DNA from 3 places in the Cupriavidus sp. GW822-FHT03E04 genome. Region 2 is predicted to be linked to each of the others. Evidence: predicted binding sites of a transcription regulator. Region 2 holds the regulator's gene; each other region holds the start of a gene.
What was found. Region 2 encodes FNR, which switches genes on or off when oxygen is low (the NO sensors DNR and NnrR bind a similar motif). Its sites were predicted from a motif close to TTGATNNNNATCAA; they were not measured.

Region 1: a site for FNR is predicted at 4,457-4,470, ahead of AC1RQC_RS15080 (OmpW/AlkL family protein). Genes of this name have one in related genera too.
Region 3: a site for FNR is predicted at 2,542-2,555, ahead of AC1RQC_RS19390 (fatty acid desaturase). Genes of this name have one in related genera too.

Annotation. Positions count from the first base shown of each region.
Region 1 covers NZ_JBXANI010000009.1:241,276-248,452, reverse strand. Annotated here, with positions in the region: gene AC1RQC_RS15095 (DUF6587 family protein) at 1-53, shown strand, start outside; gene AC1RQC_RS15090 (hypothetical protein) at 296-1,651, opposite strand; gene leuA (2-isopropylmalate synthase) at 2,454-4,151, shown strand; gene AC1RQC_RS15080 (OmpW/AlkL family protein) at 4,534-5,178, shown strand; gene AC1RQC_RS15075 (HD-GYP domain-containing protein) at 5,231-5,926, opposite strand; gene AC1RQC_RS15070 (AMP nucleosidase) at 6,226-7,177, opposite strand, start outside.
Region 2 covers NZ_JBXANI010000013.1:244,101-251,277, reverse strand. Annotated here, with positions in the region: gene scpB (SMC-Scp complex subunit ScpB) at 1-893, opposite strand, end outside; gene AC1RQC_RS20805 (hypothetical protein) at 1,020-1,460, shown strand; gene AC1RQC_RS20800 (sulfite exporter TauE/SafE family protein) at 1,484-2,248, opposite strand; gene fnr (fumarate/nitrate reduction transcriptional regulator Fnr) at 2,547-3,272, shown strand; gene AC1RQC_RS20790 (hypothetical protein) at 3,359-3,604, opposite strand; gene AC1RQC_RS20785 (membrane protein) at 3,607-3,825, opposite strand; gene ccoG (cytochrome c oxidase accessory protein CcoG) at 3,893-5,392, opposite strand; gene ccoP (cytochrome-c oxidase, cbb3-type subunit III) at 5,448-6,374, opposite strand; partial or broken gene AC1RQC_RS20770 (cbb3-type cytochrome oxidase subunit 3) at 6,471-6,605, opposite strand; gene ccoO (cytochrome-c oxidase, cbb3-type subunit II) at 6,609-7,177, opposite strand, start outside.
Region 3 covers NZ_JBXANI010000012.1:238,100-245,276, forward strand. Annotated here, with positions in the region: gene AC1RQC_RS19380 (NADPH-dependent F420 reductase) at 1-601, shown strand, start outside; gene AC1RQC_RS19385 (hypothetical protein) at 668-1,099, opposite strand; gene AC1RQC_RS19390 (fatty acid desaturase) at 1,329-2,429, opposite strand; gene guaD (guanine deaminase) at 2,599-3,930, opposite strand; gene AC1RQC_RS19400 (adenosine deaminase) at 3,994-5,040, opposite strand; gene xdhC (xanthine dehydrogenase accessory protein XdhC) at 5,037-6,071, opposite strand; gene xdhB (xanthine dehydrogenase molybdopterin binding subunit) at 6,202-7,177, opposite strand, start outside.

The sequences.
Region 1 (7,177 bases), on a different contig from region 2:
TGCCCGCCCAACAGGCCGGCGAGCAGATCATCCGCTTCGTGGCCAAGCGCTGATACGGCCCCAAACCCATCGCTAGCCACGTTTTTGATCCACGCAGAAACGGGTACGCTTTGGGTTCGCCGCGCTGGTTCACAGCGTCTTCGGCACCTCCTCCCTCCCGCTTTCCCCCCTCGTCCGCACCTGCGCGGCACGATCTCCATCAGGCGGCCGTCTGGCGACGGATCATTGAAACCACAGAGAAACAAGCGCGGGCAGTTGCAACGACGCGCGGCAGGAACACATGCCGGGCGCCGCATCAGCTCACCGTTCCCGGAATCGTGATGGAAATCGGCTGCAGTTCAGGGCCGGCCGTGCAGGTCGCTGTCACCGTGAAATCGCCAAGCGCCAAGGGCGTCACCACGATCTGCGCAGCATTGACGCCACCCGCGAACGCTACGTTGGCACTGCTGGCCCAGCTCCAGCCCGTGCAGCCAAGATAGGGAACATCCGCGCCGAAGTTCTTGAGCGTGGCGGTGACGGGAATCGGCACGGGCAGCGACAGCAGCAGCTTGAGCGGTTGTGGCCCGTTATAGACCAGCGCCCACTTCGGCTGCTCCGTCACCGTCAGGCTGGCCTTGGGCGTGCCCGCTATCTTGCTGCTGGCCGCGCTCACCTGCAGCAGGCTCTGCGCGGTGGGCGTGCCGATCACGATGCTGGTGCTCAACGTGGCCTGCCGCGTGGCCGGATCCGCCGCGACGGAGAGCGTTGGCGAGGTGGCGGCGTAGCTCCAGGTGCCGTCGAAATCCGCGGTGGAATCATGCGAATCGCTGCGGATCACGCGCGCGTTGAAGACCTGCGGATAGCCGTTGAGCACCGACAGCGCGTTGATGGGCACGCCCCCTTGTGAAAGCTCGAGCCGGTAGGTGTAGCCACTGTTCTTCTGCACCGTCACCAGCATCTGCCCGCTGACAGCATTGCCGTTGGGCGCGGTGACCGAGACCGTGACGGTGCCGACCGCGGCGGCGGTATCCGAGCTGTTGACGCCCGTCAGCGATGCGGCATTCTGCGCGGCGCTGACCTGCACGTTGCTAGTCGAGCTGGCCCAGGCCCAGTCGTGCACGGCTGCGCTGACGTCGCTGCCGTTGCCATCGACCAGCGTCGCCGTGACCGGCTGCACCTGCCCGTCAACCAGCGACAGGACCGGATTCGACAGTGCCAGGTTGTAGCTGACGGCGGTGGGCTGCACGGCCACCGTGGCGGTTTGCGCGGGCAGTTGCGTGGTGCTGTTGTCCGCCGTCTTGATGGTGGCCACCACCTGGATGGTGGCCGTGCCCACCGCCACACCCGTGATGGTGGCGCTGGCGTTTGCGGCCGGCACCACGGTGGCAATGGCGTTGCTGGACGAAGTCCAGGCAAAGGTGCTGGACGACGTTACGTCCGCTCCCTTGCTGTCCACCACCGAGGCTGACATCGAGATGCTGCGGCCCACCCCGACCTGTCCCGAGGTCATCGTGAGCGTCACCGAGTATTTCACCGGGGTGGTATCCGCCGCGGTGCTCGCGGTGCTGGGCGATGCAGCGCCCGAGCCGCCACCGCCCCCGCCACAGCCCGCCATCAGCAATGCCATGGCGGCGCAGGCCAGCCACGCTGGCCACATCTTGGTGTTGCTCATGATGTCTCCCCGTATGGCGTTAAATCCCGGGCCCCCTGCCGACAAAAGCGGAAGCAGGGCGCCGCTGGCCAGACTCGTTTGGTTGGCGCGACCGGACAGGTAAATGGCGGAATTGGACAGTCACGCGCTTTCTAGGCTAGTCACGATGTGCAAGCTGCTGTACCAGCCAAACGGCTGAGAGTTCGGCGCTTATGTACGCTGACGCACGCCTGGGCTCAGTCACAAGTCCGTGCCGATGGCCAGGCGGAGGTGGCTGGCCAACTGGTTATCCGCAGGGGACCCGCGCACTCGTCCTTGACGCCCGTTCGCGTTCTCGACTATTCTTGCCGGATGCCGACCGCTGAAAAGCGGGCTCGGCATGCATGACAAGTACAAGTGATCGACGCACCTTGGTAATTGGCGTAAGCCGCGTCATCCGCGTCATCCGCACCGCTTCCCACACACCACGCAATGCACCAAGCCACCTGCTTCCACCGCCGCGCCGCCGATGCCTCCCGCATCGCTGCAGCCGTGCGCGTGCCGGCAGCAGGTCGCGCGCTGGGTACCGCCATTGCTCTAGTTGCACCGGCCCTGTCGGCGCCGCGTCTTTCCTCCTCGCTACTGCTAGACCTACTGATCGGTTGCCGGGCCTAGTGCCTAGTGGCAGTTCGGCAGCCTCGCGCCACCCTTTTTCCGCATCGGCTTTCTGACGCCTTCGCTATTGAGCGTTTCAACGCCCCGGCGATCTTGCGTCCTGCTTTTTGCCTTTTACTTTTTGCTTTTTGTCTCTTGCATCTTCCCGCGAGGAAGGAGAACCGTCATGATGTTGCGCAACCCCGCCACCAAATACCGCCCTGCCACTACCGTAGATATCGCCGACCGAACCTGGCCCGCCAAGCGCATCACGCGCGCGCCGGTCTGGATGAGCACGGACCTGCGCGATGGCAACCAAGCCCTGATCGAGCCGATGAACCCGCAGCGCAAGCTCCGCTTCTTCGAGCAACTGGTCAAGATCGGGTTGAAGCAGATCGAAGTGGCGTTCCCCTCGGCCTCGCAGACCGATTTCGATTTCGTACGGATGCTGATCGAGGAAGACCGCATCCCGGACGACGTGACCATCGTGGTGCTGACCCAGGCGCGCGAAGACCTGATACAACGCACCATCGAATCCGTGCGCGGCGCCGCGCGCGCCGTGGTGCACCTCTACAACCCGATCGCCCCCGCGTTTCGCCGCATCGTGTTTGGTGCGAGCCGCGAGGAGGTCAAGGAGATCGCGCTGGCGGGCACCCGCCTGATCAAGGCGCTGACCGACGGCATGCCCGAGACGGCATGGACCTACGAATACTCGCCCGAGACCTTCAGCATGACCGAGCTGGATTTCTCGCTCGAGGTTTGCGATGCGGTATCCGCGATCTGGCAGCCTAGCGCCACGCGCCCGCTCATTCTCAACCTGCCGACCACGGTGGAATGCAGCACACCCAATATCTTCGCCGACCAGGTCGAATGGATGCACCGGCATCTTGCACGGCGCGCAGACATCGTACTGTCGGTGCACCCGCACAATGACCGTGGCACCGCAGTGGCAGCCGCCGAGCTTGCCGTGATGGCGGGCGCCGATCGCGTGGAAGGCTGCTTGTTTGGCAATGGCGAGCGCACCGGCAATGTCGACCTGGTGACGCTGGCGTTGAATCTCTACACGCAGGGCGTGGACCCCGAGCTCGATTTTTCCGACATCGATGAAGTGCGCCAATGCGTGGAGGATTGCAACCAGCTCCCCGTGCATCCGCGCCACCCGTATGTGGGCGACCTCGTCTTCACGGCCTTCTCCGGCTCGCACCAGGATGCGATTCGCAAGGGCTTCGCGCAGCAGAAGACGGATGCGATCTGGGAGGTGCCATACCTGCCGATCGACCCGGCCGACCTTGGTCGCAGCTACGATGCGGTGATCCGCGTAAACAGCCAGTCCGGCAAGGGCGGCATGGCCTACCTGCTGGAACAGGTGCACGGCATCTATATGCCGCGCCGCCTGCAGATCGAGTTCAGCCGCGCGGTGCAGTCGATGACAGACGAGAGCGGGCTCGAAGCCAGCGCCGATGACTTGTATGGCTTGTTCAAGCGCGAATATCTCGAACATGAGGCGCCGCTGCGTTATATGGGCCATCAGATGGTGTCCGGCAACGACGGCCAGGTGGAGATCGAAGTGGCGTTGCTGCGCGATGGCGAAGCGCTGCGCGCGCGCGGCCGGGGCAACGGCCCGATCGATGCATTCGTCAGCGGCCTCAAAGGCGCGCTGGACATGCCGGTGCGCGTGATGGATTACCACGAGCACGCGCTGTCGTCCGGCGCCAATGCTGCCGCGGCCTGTTATGTGGAAGTGCGGGTAGGAGACTCCGCCACGGGCTTTGGCGCTGGCATCGACGCCAGTATCGTCACGGCATCGCTCAAGGCCGTGGTGTCGGGCGTAAACCGCCACCTGCTTGCGGCCAGCCAAGTGCGGCGCGAGCAAGCCCTGGCCGATTGATGCCGCCCGCGCCCGGGCTCAAGGCCTCGGCGCAGAAAAACCGGTGTGCCCCGCCCCCACGGGGCACACCCGGAAAGACGCCCTTGCGGGACGCCCACGACATGCTCGTTGCTTGACTGTGTGCACAGCGTAAGGCGGGTGCAAACTTGCCGCCACGAATATTTGCGCATGTCCTTAGAAGCCCGGCCCGGGATTGGAAATGCGAAAGCGCGCTGCGCGGCTCGTGCGCAAGCAGCCCAGCGCGGGCCGGGACTGTAGCAACGCGGCGACGCATGCGCATGCGCGCGCCACCGATGCCCATCTTCTTGCTTTCGGTCAAGGCTCGACCGGAAACGCTGCGCCAAACTGTGCGTGAAGTTTCCTAAAACACGAGCCAACCATCATGAAGAAGCACCTGCATATCCGTCTGTGCACCACTGCCATTGCCACCCTTGCCGTGCTCGGCGCCGTTGCCGCAACGCCTGCCGCTGCCGCCGATGAAGCGCAGGGCAACTGGATGGTGCGCTTGCGCGGCACCTATCTCGACATGGCCGGCAAGTCCGACCCGATCGGCGGCGTTGGCGCCTCGGACCGCATCACGGTCAACAACAAGTGGATTCCGGAACTCGATGTCACCTACTTCTTCACGCCGCACATCGCCGCCGAGCTGGTGCTGACCGTGCCGCAGAAGCAGAACGTCTACCTGGATGGCAACAAGATCGGCTCCTTCACCCATCTGCCGCCGACGCTGCTGGTGCAGTATCACTTCATTCCCAACGGCACCTTCCGCCCGTATATCGGCGCTGGCCTGAACTTCACGCGCATCTGGGGTGCCGACATTGCCAACAATTCGCTGTCGCTCGACAGCTGGAGCGTGGCGCCGGCCCTGCAGATCGGCATGGACTACAAGCTCACCAAGAACTGGTTCCTCAATGCCGACGTCAAGAAGGTGTGGCTGTCGAGCGATGTGAAGGCGGCCGGTGTGAAGGTCTCGAACGTGAGCCTGGATCCGTGGCTGTTCAGCATGGGTGTGGGCTACCGCTTCTGACGAATCGCGGTACGTCGCTCCACGGCACAACGAACGCGCGGCGGATCCCGCGTCAGGTTCTGGCTTGGCGCGGGATCTGCCGCAATGCGTTGCGACTCAAGCCATAGAAGCGCGCGACCACGGCCATCTCCGAGCCAGCATCCAGCAGCGCTTGCGCTGATTTCCGGCTCCGCAGTATCTGCGGGATGCTGGCGAGGAAAACGCTCGCCACGTCCGGGTCGAAATGCGTGCCGGAACCTGCCGAGACAATCGACAGCGCATCGTCGTCGCTCATGCCGGGACGATAGCAACGCGACTCCGTCATGGCATCGAACGCATCGGCGAGCGCCACGATACGCGCGGCCAGCGGGATCTCCTTGCCGGCCAGGCCGCGTGGATAGCCCGTGCCGTCGAAACGCTCGTGGTGATGGTGCGCGACCTGCGATGCCAGACGCATCAGCACGTCCGCACTGCCCGCGAGGATGTTCGCGCCGATCTCTGCATGCCGCTCGATCACCTGCCGCTCTTCGGGGAGCAGCTTGCCAGGCTTGAGCAGTACGGCATCGGGGATGGCAAGCTTGCCCACGTCGTGCGCCGGCGTAACGAGCCGTATGCGCTCGCAGTGCGCCGCATCCAGCCCCAGCAGATCGGCAAGGCAGGCGGCGATCGTCGCGGTGCGAACGAGATGGCCCGATGCATGCGGGTAACGCAAGCAGCCAGCGAGCGTCAGGCTGGCCAGCGTCATAACCGCATGGGGATTCGTAGTCATGGTGCTGAAGCTGGGCGAAGCGCGAGATTCTATGCCTGTCGAGGCATATCGCCAATAGCTGATGGCGAACCGCCTTCGTGGCCACGCACTTCGCCTGCCTCAATCCATGCTGAGACTGGCCTATGCGGTGTTTCCGGAACGGCACAATATGTCAGCCAAGGTCAGGGTGTTCCTTGACTTCCTGGTGGCGCATTTCGAGGGGAAGCCGGCCAAGGCGCGTGGCGGCCCGACCGCGTGGTGAGTGAGGGATGCAAGGCACCGGCGTCCCCGCTCGCACGGGAACGCCGGCAGGAGCCAGCCTACCGAAACGCCGGCTCGTCGAAACTACGCAGCTTTCGCGAGTGCAGTTGCTCGGCACCGCCCTCGCGCAAGATGCGAATCGCCTCCAGCCCGATCGACATATGCTGGCTCACCCGCTGCCGATAAAACGCATTGGCCATGCCGCGCAGCTTGAGTTCGCCATGCAGCGGCTTGTCGGACACGCATAGCAAGGTGCCATACGGCACCCGCAGGCGGAAGCCGTTGGCCGCGACCGTGGCGCTTTCCATGTCGATGGCAATCGCGCGCGACTGGTTGAAGCGGGCGTACAACGCCTTGGACTTGAGCTCCCAGTTGCGGTCGTCCGTGGAGACAACGGTGCCGGTGCGCATGCGGGTCTTCATCTCGTTGCCGGACAAGCCCGTCACACGCACCACGGCCTCTTGCAGCGCGACCTGGATCTCGGCGATAGGCGGCACCGGCACCCAGGGCGGCAGGTCGTGATCGAGCACGTGGTCATCGCGCACATACGCGTGCGCCAGGACGTAGTCGCCGAGTTGCTGCGAGCGGCGCAGGCCGCCGCAGTGGCCAACCATCAGCCAGCAGTGCGGGCGCAGCACGGCAAGGTGGTCGGTCATGGTCTTGGCGTTGGACGGGCCCACGCCGATATTGACCAGCGTGACACCGAGATTGTCCTCGCGCACCAGGTGATAGGCGGGCATCTGCGGCAGCGCGCGCGGGCGCAGCGCGTCGTCGGGCTCGGCCTCGCCGCGCTCTTGCATCACATCGCCGGGTTCGACGAAGCGCACGTAGCCGTCCGCGCCTTGCGCGTCTTCGGCGGCCATCAGCGAGCGGCCGAGCGCAATGAATTCGTCGACGTAGCGCTGATAGTTGGTAAACAGCACAAAGCGCTGGAAATGCTGGGGCGCGGTGCCGGTGTAGTGATAGAGCCGCTGCAGCGCCAGGTCCACGCGCTCGCCGGGAAACATCGAG
Region 2 (7,177 bases):
CCAGACAGCGCGCCGGCGGGCTCGGCGGACACCGGCTCGCTCCCTGGCTCACTGCCTGGCCCGGGCGTCGCCGGCACTTCCGCCTCGGCCTCGGGCGCGGGTGTGAACCCGGCTTCCGCTTGCGCCAAGGCCTCCTTCCTTTCAAACGCATCCACCAAATCGGCGATGCCATCCATGGCGCCGGCCGCAAGACCGTCGTGGGCAACCACGCCGGAAGAGGTCGGTTCACCCTCTCCGGCATCCGCCGCAACCAGCGCGGCAGCGCCGGCCTGATCAGCGCCAGGTTCCGCGAATGCCTCTTCGTCGCTATCCGCCGGCACCTTGCCCAGCGCCTCGAAGTCAATCGGCTCCTGATTCAGCAGCGCGACCTGCGCCTGGGCCTGGATGTCCTCCAGCGGCGGCAATTCATCGAGCGTGCGCAGGCCAAGGTCATCAAGGAAGTTCTTGGTGGTGGCATAAAGCGCAGGCCGCCCGGGCACGTCACGGTGGCCGATCACCTCGATCCAGCTGCGGTCCTCGAGCTTCTTCACGACTTCGGTGCTGACCGCGACACCACGGATTTCCTCGATATCGCCCCGCGTGACCGGTTGCCGGTAGGCAATGATCGCCAGCGTCTCCATCACGGCGCGGGAGTACTTGGGCGGCTTTTCAGGATTCAGCCGATCCAGGTATTCACGCATGACAGGGCGGCTCTGGAAACGCCAGCCACTGGCCAGTGCCACGAGTTCCACGCCGCGTTGCTCCCAGTCGCGGCGCAGCTCTTCGAGCAGCACACGAATGGTGTCGGCACCGACGTCGTCGGCAAACAGCCGGCGCAAGTCATTGACGCGCAAGGGTTCCTGCGCGCAGATCAGCGCGGTCTCGAGGACGATCTTCGCCTCTTGGGTATTCATGTTGATTGCGTGCAGCCTGTCTTTGCACCTGCGCCCCGGTTGATCCCGGGCGCACTGGAGATTGCGGGTTCAGCGGTAGGGATTGCCACCGCCATCTGGCCGCGCAGCCAACCGCATGCTTGATGCATGCCAGCCGTGCGCCTTCTTTTATTGCATCGGGTGCCGGACCTGACCGGCAGGAGATCGCCCGGCCACCGGCATTATCTGCCAGTCGACGGAGCCCTTGCGTCGCGCCTTCCCCCTGATGTGGCGGACCTGTCCGGCGCGGCGTTTATCATCGAACGCGCCGGGTGCAAGAAAATACGGATATCGGGCCTGCTGGCCTATTTCACCCCGCCCTGCCGTAGCTGGTCTTTTGAACCGAATCTTTTGAACCGGACGGCGGATGGGGAACGGTCCCTGGCGCTGATGCCTGCCTGGGTGTTCCTGGCATGCATCCCTGAGCAGCGGATGCTACCTGACGATGCCACGATGAAATACGTGCGCGATATCGCTGTTCTTGCGATTGTATGGCATTCCCTGGCAAACCTGCAACCGATTCGCACAGCTACCTCAGCGAAGAAGTGACAGATACACCACGAAGCAGCGCTTCAGAAGACCAGGCAGAATCCATGCGCGGCAAGCGTCTCAGGCAAAAGCAGCGCGCGCGCCACCCCGGCCAAGCCAAAGGCCACCACCGCAAGCCCAGCGCCAGCCCGCAACGCCGGGCGCCGCGAAAGCTGCCTGAGATAGCCGGACAGGCCCGAGATCACCAGCAGGTTCGGCAGGGTGCCCAGGCCAAACACGGCCATCACCAGCGCGCCCGACGGGGCATTGCCGGCCAGCAACGCCATGGCAAGAGCACCGTACACCATGCCGCACGGGACCAGCCCCCAGGCTAGCCCCATGCCGTAGCGGCGCAGCAACCGGCCCTGCCCATACGCCCGGGCCACAGCCGGCAAGCGCGCCCCGACGGCACCAAGGCCGCGCAGCAAGCCACCCGCGCCCCGGGCGGCGAGCCGCTCCAGCCAACCCGTACCCATGGTGCGCCCGCGCAACATCCACAAGCCCGACAGCACCAGCATTACACTGCCGACCCCGAACAGCCAGCGCTGCAGCGGCAGGTACTGCGTCTTCCAGACGCCGGCGCCAAGGGCGCCCAGCAAGCCTCCCAGCACCGCATACATGCTCAGCCGCCCGGCATGCATGACAAGCAGTTCCAGCAACCAATGGCCGGGACGCCGGAGCACCGTGGCAGGCACGCGCGCAACGCCGCCCTGCTCCGCCGCCAGCGCGATCCCGCCGCACATGGCGGCGCAGTGCACGCCGCCCAGCAAAGCCAAGGTAAATACGCTGATAAGCACGCCTATGGTCAACTTCTCCTCCCAATCACACAATCGCAACGTCTGGCGCGGTAAAATGCGGCGAACGCGCCCCCGCAGCTCCAAGAGGCGCTATCAACATGAGGCCTTGCGCCCGCGCACACCAGCGCGCTCGCACAACATGACGACGGGCACGGCAAGCCGCGCTGCACAGATAGCGCACTGCCGCAAGACCCGCGCGCCAGGCCGATGTGGATAGCGCTTCCAACCGACGACTCTCAACGTCAAGCTCTCAACTCAATGCGCCCGCCACATCGCGCTTGACTGACTGCGCTAAACCGACAGGCCCCAATTGCTCACCACCATTCCCATTACCGAGATGTCGCCCCGCTGCTCCACTTGCTCGCTCGGCCAGCTCTGCCTGCCCGTCGGCATGTCGCAGCAGGACCTCGAAAAGATGGATACGCTGGTCCAGGACCGGGTGCGCGTACGCAAGGGCGAAACCCTGTACCGCCTCGGCGATCCTCTCACCGCCGTCTACGCGATCCGCTTCGGCACGCTCAAGACCCACCTGACAATGGAAGACGGCCGCTCGCAGATCACGGGCTTCCACCTTCCCGGCGAAGTCGTCGGCCTCGACGGCCTTGGCGAGATGCAGCATGCGTCGGACGCCACCGCGCTGGAAGATACCGAAGTCTGCGTGGTACGCTTTGGCGATCTCCAGACGCTGTCCAACGTCCTGCCGTCGCTGCAGCATCAGTTCATGCGCCTGATGAGCAAGGAGATCTCGCAGGACCAGGTCATGTTGATCACGCTCGGATCGATGCGCGCCGAGGAGCGGCTTGCCGCTTTCCTGATCAACCTGTCCGAGCGCTTGTCCGCGCGCGGCTATTCGGCCTCCGAGTTCGTGCTGCGCATGAGCCGCGAGGAAATCGGCAGCTACCTGGGGCTCAAGCTCGAAACCGTCAGCCGCCTGTTCTCGCGCTTTGCGGAAGCCGGCCTGATCCAGATCCGCCAGCGCCACGTCAAGCTGGTCGACATGGTGGGGATCAAGCAGATCGTCAACAAGTCCTGCTGACCTGCACGTCGCGCGCCGCCCTCGCCCGCGGCGGCTCGCCGCGATGCCGCGCCTGCTGGCCTGAACCGGCAAGGCGCGCATCGCAATCACTCCAGCTCGTCCGTGTCCGCCAGCCGCGTGGGCATGGTGTACAGCGTCAAGCCGCTCGACAGCGCGCACAGCACCCACGCGATCAGGAAACCCACGGTGTAGACCGCCTCCCGCGATGCCTCGACCGGCTGGCCGAAGAAGCGCAGGTCGCCGGGATCGACCATGGAGAATACCAGCGCGGTCGTCAGCCCGGCGACCAGGAAAGCGGGCCACAGCACCCACATCAGCCAGCGTAGCCTCATGATCACCTCGCTTGCGCCGCGACCGGCGCTGCCTGGCGTGCCGCGCTGCCCGCCTTCTCAACCACCAGTCCGTGGCGCGCCACCCCTTCCTCAATGGGCGGATCCGGATGGGTCATGGCCAGCCAGATCGTGACCCCGCAGGCCACCATGGCCACGAACGGCCCACTCATCAGCAGCCACGGCCATGGCTCCTTCCACCAGGGATTACTTTGCTGCGTCATCTGGCCTCCTCTAGATCTAGATCGCGTATGTTGCGTACGGATTGGTGCAACCAGCGTCTCTGCCGCCTCATAGATTGCGCGGCACGATAAAGCTGGTGCTCTGTCGAATCTCCGCGCCATGGCTCCCCGCGCCCTCGTCGGGCACCGCGGTCACTGTGACCTCGATCTTGTGCGTGCCCTGCGCCGCGGACTCGATAGGCACGCGCACCCGGATGGGAATCAGGCGATTGGACGTGGGCTCCAGGTTGCCGGCAGCGTGATCATATTCCACGGCCAGGCCCTTGAGCTCATCGCTGCCCGCGCTGACGGCGACGCGCATTGGCGCCTCGGTCGTGTTGATCAGCTGCAGCCGGTACACGTTCTCGATCCAGCGCCCTTCCACTTCCCGCCCCAGCGCGCCGCGGTCGCGGATGATATCGACCTTGAGCGGCGTGCGCATGGCCAGCGAGGCCATGAAGCCGGCTACCAGCGCCAGCCAGATCACCGAGTAGATCACCGTGCGCGGCCGCACCAGGCGCTTGCGCGCCACGGTCTCGGAGAGCGCGCTGCGCATGGCGTTCTCGGACGTATAGCGGATCAGCCCGCGCGGGTAAGCCATCTTGTCCATGACCTGGTTGCAGGCGTCGATACAGGCGCCGCAGCCAATGCAGTCGTATTGCAGGCCATCGCGGATATCGATGCCAGTAGGACAGACCTGCACGCAGATGCTGCAATTCACGCACGAGCCCAGCCCGGCGGCCTTGTGGTCCGCCTTGCGCGAGCGGCTGCCGCGCGGCTCGCCGCGGCCCACGTCATAGGTGACCACATAGGTGTCGCGATCCACCATCACGCTCTGGAAGCGCGCATACGGGCACATGTACTTGCAGACCTGCTCGCGCATGAAGCCGGCGTTGCCCCAGGTGGCAAACGAGTAAAACAGCATCCAGAACGTCTGCCACGGACCCAGCGAGAGGCTCAGCACCTGCGCGCCGAGCGTGCGAATGGGCGAGAAATAGCCGACGAAGGTAAAGCCCGTCCATAGCGCGATCACGATCCAGAGCGTGTGCTTGGTGGCCTTCAGGCGCAGCTTGCGCACGCTCCAAGGATCGCCGTCCAGGCGGATGCGGGCAAAGCGGTCGCCTTCCACATGCCGCTCGATCCACATGAAGATCTCGGTGTACACCGTCTGCGGACAAGCGTAGCCGCAAAACAGCCGCCCCGCGATCGCCGTGAAGAGAAACAGCGACACCGCGGAGATCACCAGCAGCACGGCAAGGTAGATCACGTCCTGGGGCCACAGCACCAGGCCAAAGATATAGAACTTGCGCGCGCCGAGATCGAACAACATGGCCTGGCGGCCATTCCACTGCAGCCAGGGCATGCCATAGAAGAACAGCTGGGTCAGGACCACCATCCAGACCCGCCAGCTCGAGAACGCACCCGACACCGAGCGCGGATAGATCTTGCGGCGGACTTCGTACAGGGTCTCGTCCGACGTTTCCGCGTCCGCCGAATCAGGCGTGGGCGCTCGCAGCGGCGCCCACGCGGCCCCGTTCCTTTCAAGCGGCTCCGGTCCGGGGGCGTTCATGGGCGAACACCCCCGCCGCGGTGCGGGCCCGGCTGACAAGCATAAGCGCAGTGGCTCATTGCTTCGCCCCCTCGCCTGCGCCGCCGGTGTTGGACAGGCCCCAGACATAGGCCGTCAACATGCGGATACGCTCCGGCGTGAGGATTTCCTCGTGCGCCGGCATATGGTTGTTGTGGCCCTTCAGGATGGCGTCGACGATGTTCGCCTCCGAGCTGCCGTACAGCCACACGCGGTCCGACAGGTTAGGCGCGCCAAGCGCCTGGTTGCCCTTGCCGGTGGAGCCATGGCAGGCCGCGCAGGTGGACTTGAACGTGCTCTCGCCGCGCGAGGCGCGGATCGGGTCGTAAGACAGGCCGGACAGCGAGCGCACGTATTGCGCCACGTCGCCAGCGAGCTTGCCGTCGATGGTCGAGGCGAACGACGGCATCACGCCGTTGCGGCCCTTGGTAATGGTCTGCGTGATGGTCTCGGGCTCCCCGCCGTACAGCCAGTCGTTATCGGTCAGGTTGGGAAAGCCGCGGCTGCCGCGCGCATCGGAGCCGTGGCATTGCGCGCAGTAGTTGAGAAACAGGCGTTGCCCGATCTCGCGCGCCGCCGGGTCGGCCGCCACCTGCTTGACGTCCATCTGCATGTACTTGCCATAGACCTCGCGCTGCAGTTGTTCGGCCGCCTGGCGGTGCGCCTCCAGCTCAACCCGGCTGGAGGTCTTGAGCACGCCGGCGTAGGATCCCAGGCCGGGGTACAGCACTAGGTAACCCAGGCCAAAGATGCATGCCAGCAGGAACATCCACATCCACCAGCGTGGCAGCGGGTTGTTCAGCTCGCGCAGGTCGCCGTCCCACACGTGGCCGGTGTCCTCGGGCGCACCCACAATCTTGGTGACCTTGCGCTGGGAAAACAGCAGCCACACGCACCAGACGATGCCGACCAGCGCGATGGCGGCAATGTAGTAGCTCCAGAAATCCGTGAAGAAGTCGCTCATGACTCAGTGTTCCTGCTTGGTGTTGTTTGCGCCGCCGGCATGACGCGCGACGCGGTGGCCGGCATCGGGCCTGGCGTCTTGGCGTGCGGCCAGCGGCTCGTCGGGCAAGGCGAACGGCAGCATGGCCGACTCCTGGTTGGCGGCCTTGCGCCCTGACGACCAGGCCCACCAGCAGATGGCAATGAAGGCAGCCATCGAGACCACGGTGGAAAACGCGGTGATCATTGCCATGGCTTACTCCTTGGCCGGCGTGGCCGCGGGCTGCGCGGCAGCCGCGGTATCGACACGCACATTGCGCTTGGCGATGCCAAGCTCCTGCAGGTAGGCGACCATCGCGTCTTCCTCGGTCTTGCCGGCCAGCGTGGCAGGCGCCTGCTCAATCTCGGCGTCGGTGTACGGCACGCCGAGACGGCGCAGCGCACGCATGCGGTCGCGGACATCGTTGGTCTGCAACGGCGTTTTCTCCAGCCACGGGTAGGACGGCATCACCGATTCGGGCACCACGTCGCGCGGATTGCGCAAGTGGATGCGCTGCCAGTCATCGGAGTAGCGTCCGCCCACGCGCGCCAGGTCGGGACCGGTACGCTTGGAGCCCCACAGGAAGGGATGGTCGTAGACCGATTCGCCCGCCGTGGAGTAGTGGCCATAGCGCTCGACATCGCCTTGCAAGGTGCGCACCTGCTGCGAATGGCAGCCCACGCAGCCCTCGCGGATATAGATATCGCGGCCCATCAGGCGCAGCGCGGAGTACGGCTTGATACCCGCGTCGGGCTCGGTGGTGGAGTGCTGGAAGAACAGCGGCA
Region 3 (7,177 bases), on a different contig from region 2:
CCTGTGGGTGAAGGCAGGCCATCCCGTCCTGTTCTCCTCGCGCCACCCGGATGAACTCAAGCCGCTGGTCGAAAAACTTGGCCCGCTTGCCCGCGCGGGCACGGTGGCCGAGGCGCTGGCGTTTTCCAATGTGATTTTTCTCGCCGTCCCTTACAAGGCGTTGCCTGAGATATCGGCGGAGTATGGCAAGGCCTTTGCCGGCAAAGTGGTGGTGGATGCGACCAACGCCGTGCGTGCGCGCGATGGTGCCATCGCCGAAGAGGCGATGCGCAAGGGCATCGGCATCACCACCGCAAAGTACCTGCACGGCGCGCGTATCGTGCGCGCCTTCAATTTCATGGGCGCCACCAACTTCGCCAATCAGAACCACCGGGCTGAGGGCCTGATCGCGGTGCCGATCGCCGCCGACGATCCCAAGGCCCTGCGCATCGGGGAGCAACTGGTGCGCGATGCAGGCTTCGAGCCGGTGGTGGTCGGCCGGCTTGCCACGGCCGACAGCTTCGCCCCGGGCGGGCCGCTGTTCCATCAGATCGGCTCGGCCGACGCCATGCGCGCGCGCATGGCGGAGCAGGGCGGGAAGATGGTGGCGACGCCTAAGTAATCATGCCGGCGCCACCGGGCCTCAGGTCTGAGCCATGCCGCCATGGGCGGCGGGCCCGTGCGGGGCTTAGCCGTGCCAGGCGCCCTTCATCCAGACCCAGCCGCCGCCCTCGAAGCGCCAGACCCAATGCCCGGGCACCCAGTAGGCATGCTGCGCGGGCGGGGCAACCGTGATCTGTTCCACGATCACGGGCGGCATCACCGGCACCGCCTGCTGGACCCAGCGGCCGTGCACCCAGAACCAGTCGTTGCCTTCCCACTTCCAGTGGCCCGGCACCCAGTTCCAGCCGTAGGCAGGCGCGGGGCCGCGGTCTTCGTGCACCGGCGGCGGCATGTTGCGGACCATCTGGTGGGGTGGCGCAGGCGCCGGCTGGCGTACTACCACGCGCTCGGTCACGCAGCCGGCAAGGCTGCCGAGCACCGCCAGCGAGGCGAGCGCCGGCAGGGCGGCGCGGAGCAGGCGGCGGCGTGCCGGCGCATGGGGTTTGCTGATTGCCATTTGTCTCTGTCCTGTTTGTCCTGTCGGCGCTGATTTGCGCTCGGGCGTTGTCCAAGGGGCGGCCCAGGGTCGGGATGCGCAATGACCTTGGGACCGATACCTTGCTTAACGAGGCAAGCGCCGCTGTGCGGGACAAGCGCGCGGAAAGACTTTGTAATTGAGTATTACGCGTCCCAAAAGACAAACCGCAGCCAGGGCGGCTGCGGCAGGTGGTGGGGGTGGTGGTGGGTTATGCCGGCACTGGCGCGTTGGCGCTGGTCTGCCGGCCGCGGAAGTCCGTCCAGCAGAGTGCCTTGAAGTCGTACAGCTTGCAGCGGCGCGCGGTATGGAAATACCAGCGCCAGGTGAAGTTCTGGATGATGATGCGGCCCGGCAGCGCATGCTCCAGCAGCGCCTGGGCGCGCTTGAGGCGGTACAGCGGCACGCTCATGTCCACGTGGTGCGCGGTGTGCTCCATGATGTGGTGCAGCGCCGCGCCGATGCCATAGCGAAAGCGCAGGTGCACGGTGGTGGAGACGAAGGGCTGGGCACGCGCCCACATGGCCTTGGTGTCGTACCAGGCCACGCTGGTGTGGGTGTGGTGCACGTAGAGCACGAAGCCCACGGTGAAATTCCAGACCAGGAACGGCAGCCCGAAGCCCAGCCCGACCAGCAGCGCCACCGACTGCCCGGTGGCGATGGCCAGCCACGCCAGCGCACCGATCCAGGCCACGCCGAAGAGCGCCACCAGCGTGCAGTCCCACATGAAGACGGCGCGGCGCGTGGGCATCTGGCGGCGGCTGGGGAAGAACATCTTGAACCACCAGATCTCGACCAGGTAGTACAGGCCCGCGCCAAAGCCGGTGCGGTAGACCCGCTCCAGCGCACGGCGCCAGCGCGGCAGGGCCTGGAATTCCTCGAGCGAGTAAGGCTGCCAGACGAAGTCGAAGCCCTTGAGGTTGGAGTAACCGTGGTGAACCACGTTATGGCCCACTTCCCACAGGCTGTAAGGCGTGAGCGACGGCAGGAAGGTCAGCCGGCCCAGCCATTTGTTCAGGCCACGCCGGGGCGTCAGGCTCTGGTGGCAGGCATCGTGGCCGATGATGAACAGGCGGGCGATGATCAGCCCCGTTGCCACGCTGGCGGCCAGCTTGGCGAGCCAGTGGGAGAACAGCACCACCCCGGCCAGCGCGGCCAGGAACAGCGCGGTGTCCAGCGCGAACAGCGCCAGCGCGCGCGGCGTGCTGCGCGCGCCAAGCGGGATCAGCCAGCCGCGGATGATCTTGCGCGAGGGCAGGGGGACGTCAGGGGAAATCGGCTCCGGAAAGGAAGCTTGCTGCGTGGCAATCATGCAAAAACCTTCAGTTGTCGAACGCGGGGTCGGGCTGGGCCCGAGACTGGCGGTGCACGGCCACAGGGCGGCCGATGATGTGACAGCTTAGAAGTATTGCATGACAGGGGTGTTGATCCGGGTCAAGCCCGCGAGGCCGGACCCGGTGCCACCTTGTTAAAAGTGATGATTAGTGCGCGGCGGAGGCCGGCGCGCTCGCCGGCTCGCCCATCACATACACCTCGCCGATGACGCGGTCGTCACCCAGCATGGCGAAGGCGAACAACTGCTCTTCCAGCGTTTCCGAGCGCTCGCTGCGGCGCGCGATCAGCGGCGTGGCCTGCGGATCGAGCACGATGAAGTCGGCCTCGCAGCCCGGGGTGAAGCTGCCCACGCGCTCGCCCCAGCCCAGCGCATCGGCGGCGGCGCGGGTGGCCAGGTAGAACATGCGCAGCGCGCTCAGGTGGTAGCCGCCCATGCGCGCCACCTTGTGCGCGGCGTTCATGGTGCGCAGCATCGAAAACGAGGTGCCGCCGCCCACGTCGGTGGCGAGCGTCACATTGAGGCGGTGCGCATCCGACTGGTGGAAGTCATAGAAGCCGCTGCCCAGGAACAGGTTGGAGGTGGGGCAGTGCGCCACCGCCGCGCCGCTGTCGGCTAGCCGCTTGCGGTCGTCCTGGTCGAGGTAGATGGCGTGGCCGTACAGCGCGCCCGGGCGCAGCAGGCCGTAGTGATCGTAGATGTCCAGATAGCTGCGGGCTTGCGGGAACAGCTCGGCCACCCATTTCACTTCGTCGCGGTTTTCCGCCACGTGGGTCTGGATGAAGGCGTCCGGGTAGGCCTTGGCCAACTCGCCGCAGGCTTGCAGCTGCGCTTCGCTGGAGGTGGGCGCGAAGCGCGGCGTAATGGCGTACGACAGGCGGTTCTTGCCGTGCCAGCGCGAGATCAGGTCGGCCGAATCGCGCGCGCCGGACTCGGCGGTGTCGCGCAGGAATTCGGGGCAGTTGCGGTCCATCATCACCTTGCCGGTGACCAGGCGCAGGTTGCGGCGGTCGGCTTCGGCAAACAGCGCATCGGCCGAGGCCGTATGCACGGTGCTCCAGGCCACGGCGCTGGTGGTGCCATTGCGCAGCAACTCGTCGGCGAAGAAGCCGGCCACGGCCGCCGCATATTCCGGCTCGGCAAAGCGGCGCTCCTCGGGGAAGGTATAGGTCTCCAGCCAGTGCAGCAGGCCGGGCGAGGGCGAGGCGATGATGTCGGTCTGCGGGTAGTGCACGTGCGTGTCGATAAAGCCCGGCACGATCAGCTTGCCGCGGCGGTCGATCACTTCGGCGCCAGCCGGGATCTGGTCGGCCAGGTCGGCATGGTTGCCAACCGCGGCGACATGCCCGGCGGTGACGATCAGCACCCCGTCTTCCCAATACTGATACGCGTCGTCATGAAACTGGGGGTCGCGCAGGAAGTGCAGCACGCGGCCACGGATGGCGCGGGTGATGGACTGGGTGGGGGGCGTGGTCGTCATATCGATGTCTCGTCATGCGCCGGCGCGCGCATGGCGCGCCGGCATCTTGGTGTGAGCCGCGCTTCAGGCCGTGGAGGCCGCGGCGGGCAAGGGGGATTGCCAGAAGTGGTCGACTTCGGCGAGGAAGGCAGTCTTTTGCGAGGCGGGCAGGAACGACGCCTCGAAACTGTTGCGCGCCAGCTTGTGGCCATCGGCCGCGGTCAGCGGCAAGGCTTCGAAAGTGGCTTCCCAGTTCGCGTTCATATAGCCGCCGAAATAGGCGGGGTCGTCCGAGTGCAGCGTGACCAGCACGCCGGCTTCCAGCAGGCGGTGCAGGGAGTGGTCGCGCAGGTCGGGGTAGACCTTGAGCTTCTGGTTGGACAGCGGGCATACCGTGAGCGCCACGCGCTCGCGGGCCAGCCGCTCGACCAGTGCCGGGTCGTCGATGGCGCGCACGCCGTGATCGATGCGCTCCACCTTGAGGATGTCGAGCGCGTCGGTCACGTATTGCGCCGGGCCTTCCTCGCCGGCATGCGCCACCAGGTGCAGGCCGAGCTCGCGGGCGCGGGCAAACACGCGGGCGAACTTCTCCGGCGGGTTGCCCTGCTCGGAGGAATCCAGCCCGATGCCGACGAAGCGGTCGCGGTAAGGCAGCGCGGCTTCCAGCGTGGCGAAAGCGTCTTCCTCGGAGAGGTGGCGCAGGAAGCAAAGGATCAGGCTGCTGGAGAAGTCGTACTGCGTGCGGGCCTGGGCGAGCGCGTCGGAAATGCCGTCGATCACCACATGGATCGGCACGCCGCGCTCGGTATGGGTCTGCGGGTCGAAGAAGATCTCGGCGTGGCGCACGTTGTCGGCGACGGCACGCTGCACGTAGGCCATCGTCATGTCGAAGAAATCGTCCTCGGTCAGCAGCACGCTGGCGCCGGCGTAATAGATGTCGAGGAAGGATTGCAGGTCGGTGAAGGCGTAGGCCTCGCGCAGGGCTTCCACGCTGGCGTACGGCAACTTGACCTTGTTGTGCTGGGCCAGCCGGAAGATCAGCTCAGGCTCGAGCGTGCCTTCAATGTGGACGTGCAGTTCCGCCTTGGGCGTCTGGCGGATACGGTCTGCGAGCGCGGCATCGAGCGTCATGGGGTTCCTTTTGCGGTCTTGGTTTGCGTCGAGCTCGTCGCTTTGCCGCCGCGGCTGGCGACGAGCGCGCCCAGATGGGCGAGGCGCTGGTCGCGAACCTGCAGCAACTGGGCGACGATGGCAACCGCAATCATAGCCGGAGCCTTGTCCGTGATGCCGCAGACGCCCATCGGGCACGTCATTTCCGCAAAGCGGGAAGGGTCAATCCCGTGCTCCGCCATGCGGTGCTCGAAGCGCGCGCGCTTGGTCTTGGAACCGATCAGGCCGAAGTAGGCGAAGTCGTCGCGCCGCAGGATGCGCTCGCACAGCGTCTGGTCCAGCGCGTGGCTGTGCGTCATCACCAGGAAGTAGCTGCCGGCCGGCGCATGGTCGACCACGGCTTCGGGGATGTCGCTGGCTTCCGGGGTGACGTTGTCGGGCAGGTCGGCGGGGAACAAGGTGTCGCGCTCATCCACCCAGTGCACCTGGCACGGCAGGTTGGCCAGCACCTTGACCAGCGCATGGCCCACGTGGCCGGCGCCGAACAGCACCACGTGCAGCGCGTCCGGCACCAGGGTGTCGGTCCAGCCGCCGTCCGCCTGCAAGGCCACCGAGGGCAGCAGCGCCGGCGCTGCGGCGTGTTGCACCGCGCCGGTGCGCGGCACCGTGCGCATCAGCGCGCGTCCGGTGCCGAACGCGGCCTGCACCGCGTCCAGCCACGGCAGGTCGGCTTCGCCCAACACCTCGAAGGCGAGCAGCACCACGCCGCCGCAGCATTGTCCCAGCGCCGGGCCCAGCGGGATGCGCACGATCTGCCGCATCGCGTCGCGCTCGGCCAGCATGGTGCGGGCGATCTCCATGCCGCGCCACTCGAGATGGCCGCCGCCGATGGTGCCGACCAGTTCGTTGGCGGTCACCAGCATGCGCACGCCCGCCTCGCGCGGGGCGGAGCCTTTCACCTCGGCGATGGTGACCATCGCCACCGGCACGCCCGCGCGCACCCAGCGGGTGGCGTCGGCGAAGCGGAAGGGTTTGAGGGGCGCGTCCTGCATGGTGATGCCTTTTTAGGTTGATGCTCTGGGTGAAGCTTGTTACTTCAGCTTGTTACTTCGTTACTTCATTTCGGTCTTCAGCGAAGATGGCCTGTGGGAGCCGGCTGGCGCATCCGCAAGCCGCTGTCTCCTACTGCACCACCCGCACCGCCCACACCGCGTCCACCGCATCCAGGATTGCCTCGCTGGTCGCGGGCGCCACCAGCGGCGGGTTCACCTTGTAGTCCGCGACGCTGGCCACCGCGTCGCGGATCGCGAAGAACACCGAGAACGGCAGCAGCAGCGGCGGCTCGCCCACGGCCTTGGAACGATGGATGCTGTCTTCCGCATTGTCGTTCTCGAACAGCCGCACGTAGAAGTCTTCCGGGCAGTCGTTGACGGTCGGGATCTTGTAGGTGGAGGGCGCATGCGTCATCAGCTTGCCGTCCTTGTTCCACCACAGTTCCTCGGTGGTCAGCCAGCCCATGCCCTGGATAAACCCACCCTCTACCTGGCCGATGTCGATGGCCGGGTTGAGCGAGCGGCCGGCGTCGTGCAGCACGTCGGCGCGCAGCAGGCGCCATTCGCCGGTGAGCGTGTCCACCAGCACTTCCGAGCACGCCGCGCCATAGGCGAAGTAATAGAACGGCCGCCCTTGCAGCTTGGACTGGTCCCAGTACAGCTTGGGCGTGGTGTAGAAGCCATCGGACCACAGCTGCACGCGTGCCACGTAGGCTTGCCGTGCCAGGTCGCTGAAGTCCAGGCGGAGTTCGCCCGCGACCACCAGGTCGTCGCCGAACTGCACGCTGTTGGCGTCCACGCCAGCCTGGCGCGCGGCAAACGCCGCCAGCCGCTCGCGGATCTGCCGCGCGGCGTCCTGCGCGGCCTTGCCGTTCAGGTCGGTGCCGGTGGAGGCGGCGGTGGCCGAGGTGTTGGCCACCTTGCTGGTATCGGTCGCGGTCACGCGCACGCGTTCGAGCCGGATACCAAGCTCATGCGCCACCACCATCGCCACCTTGGTGTTCAGGCCCTGGCCCATCTCGGTGCCGCCGTGGTTCACCAGCACCGAGCCGTCGTTGTACACGTGCACCAGCGCGCCGGCCTGGTTGAAGTGGGCCACGTTGAAG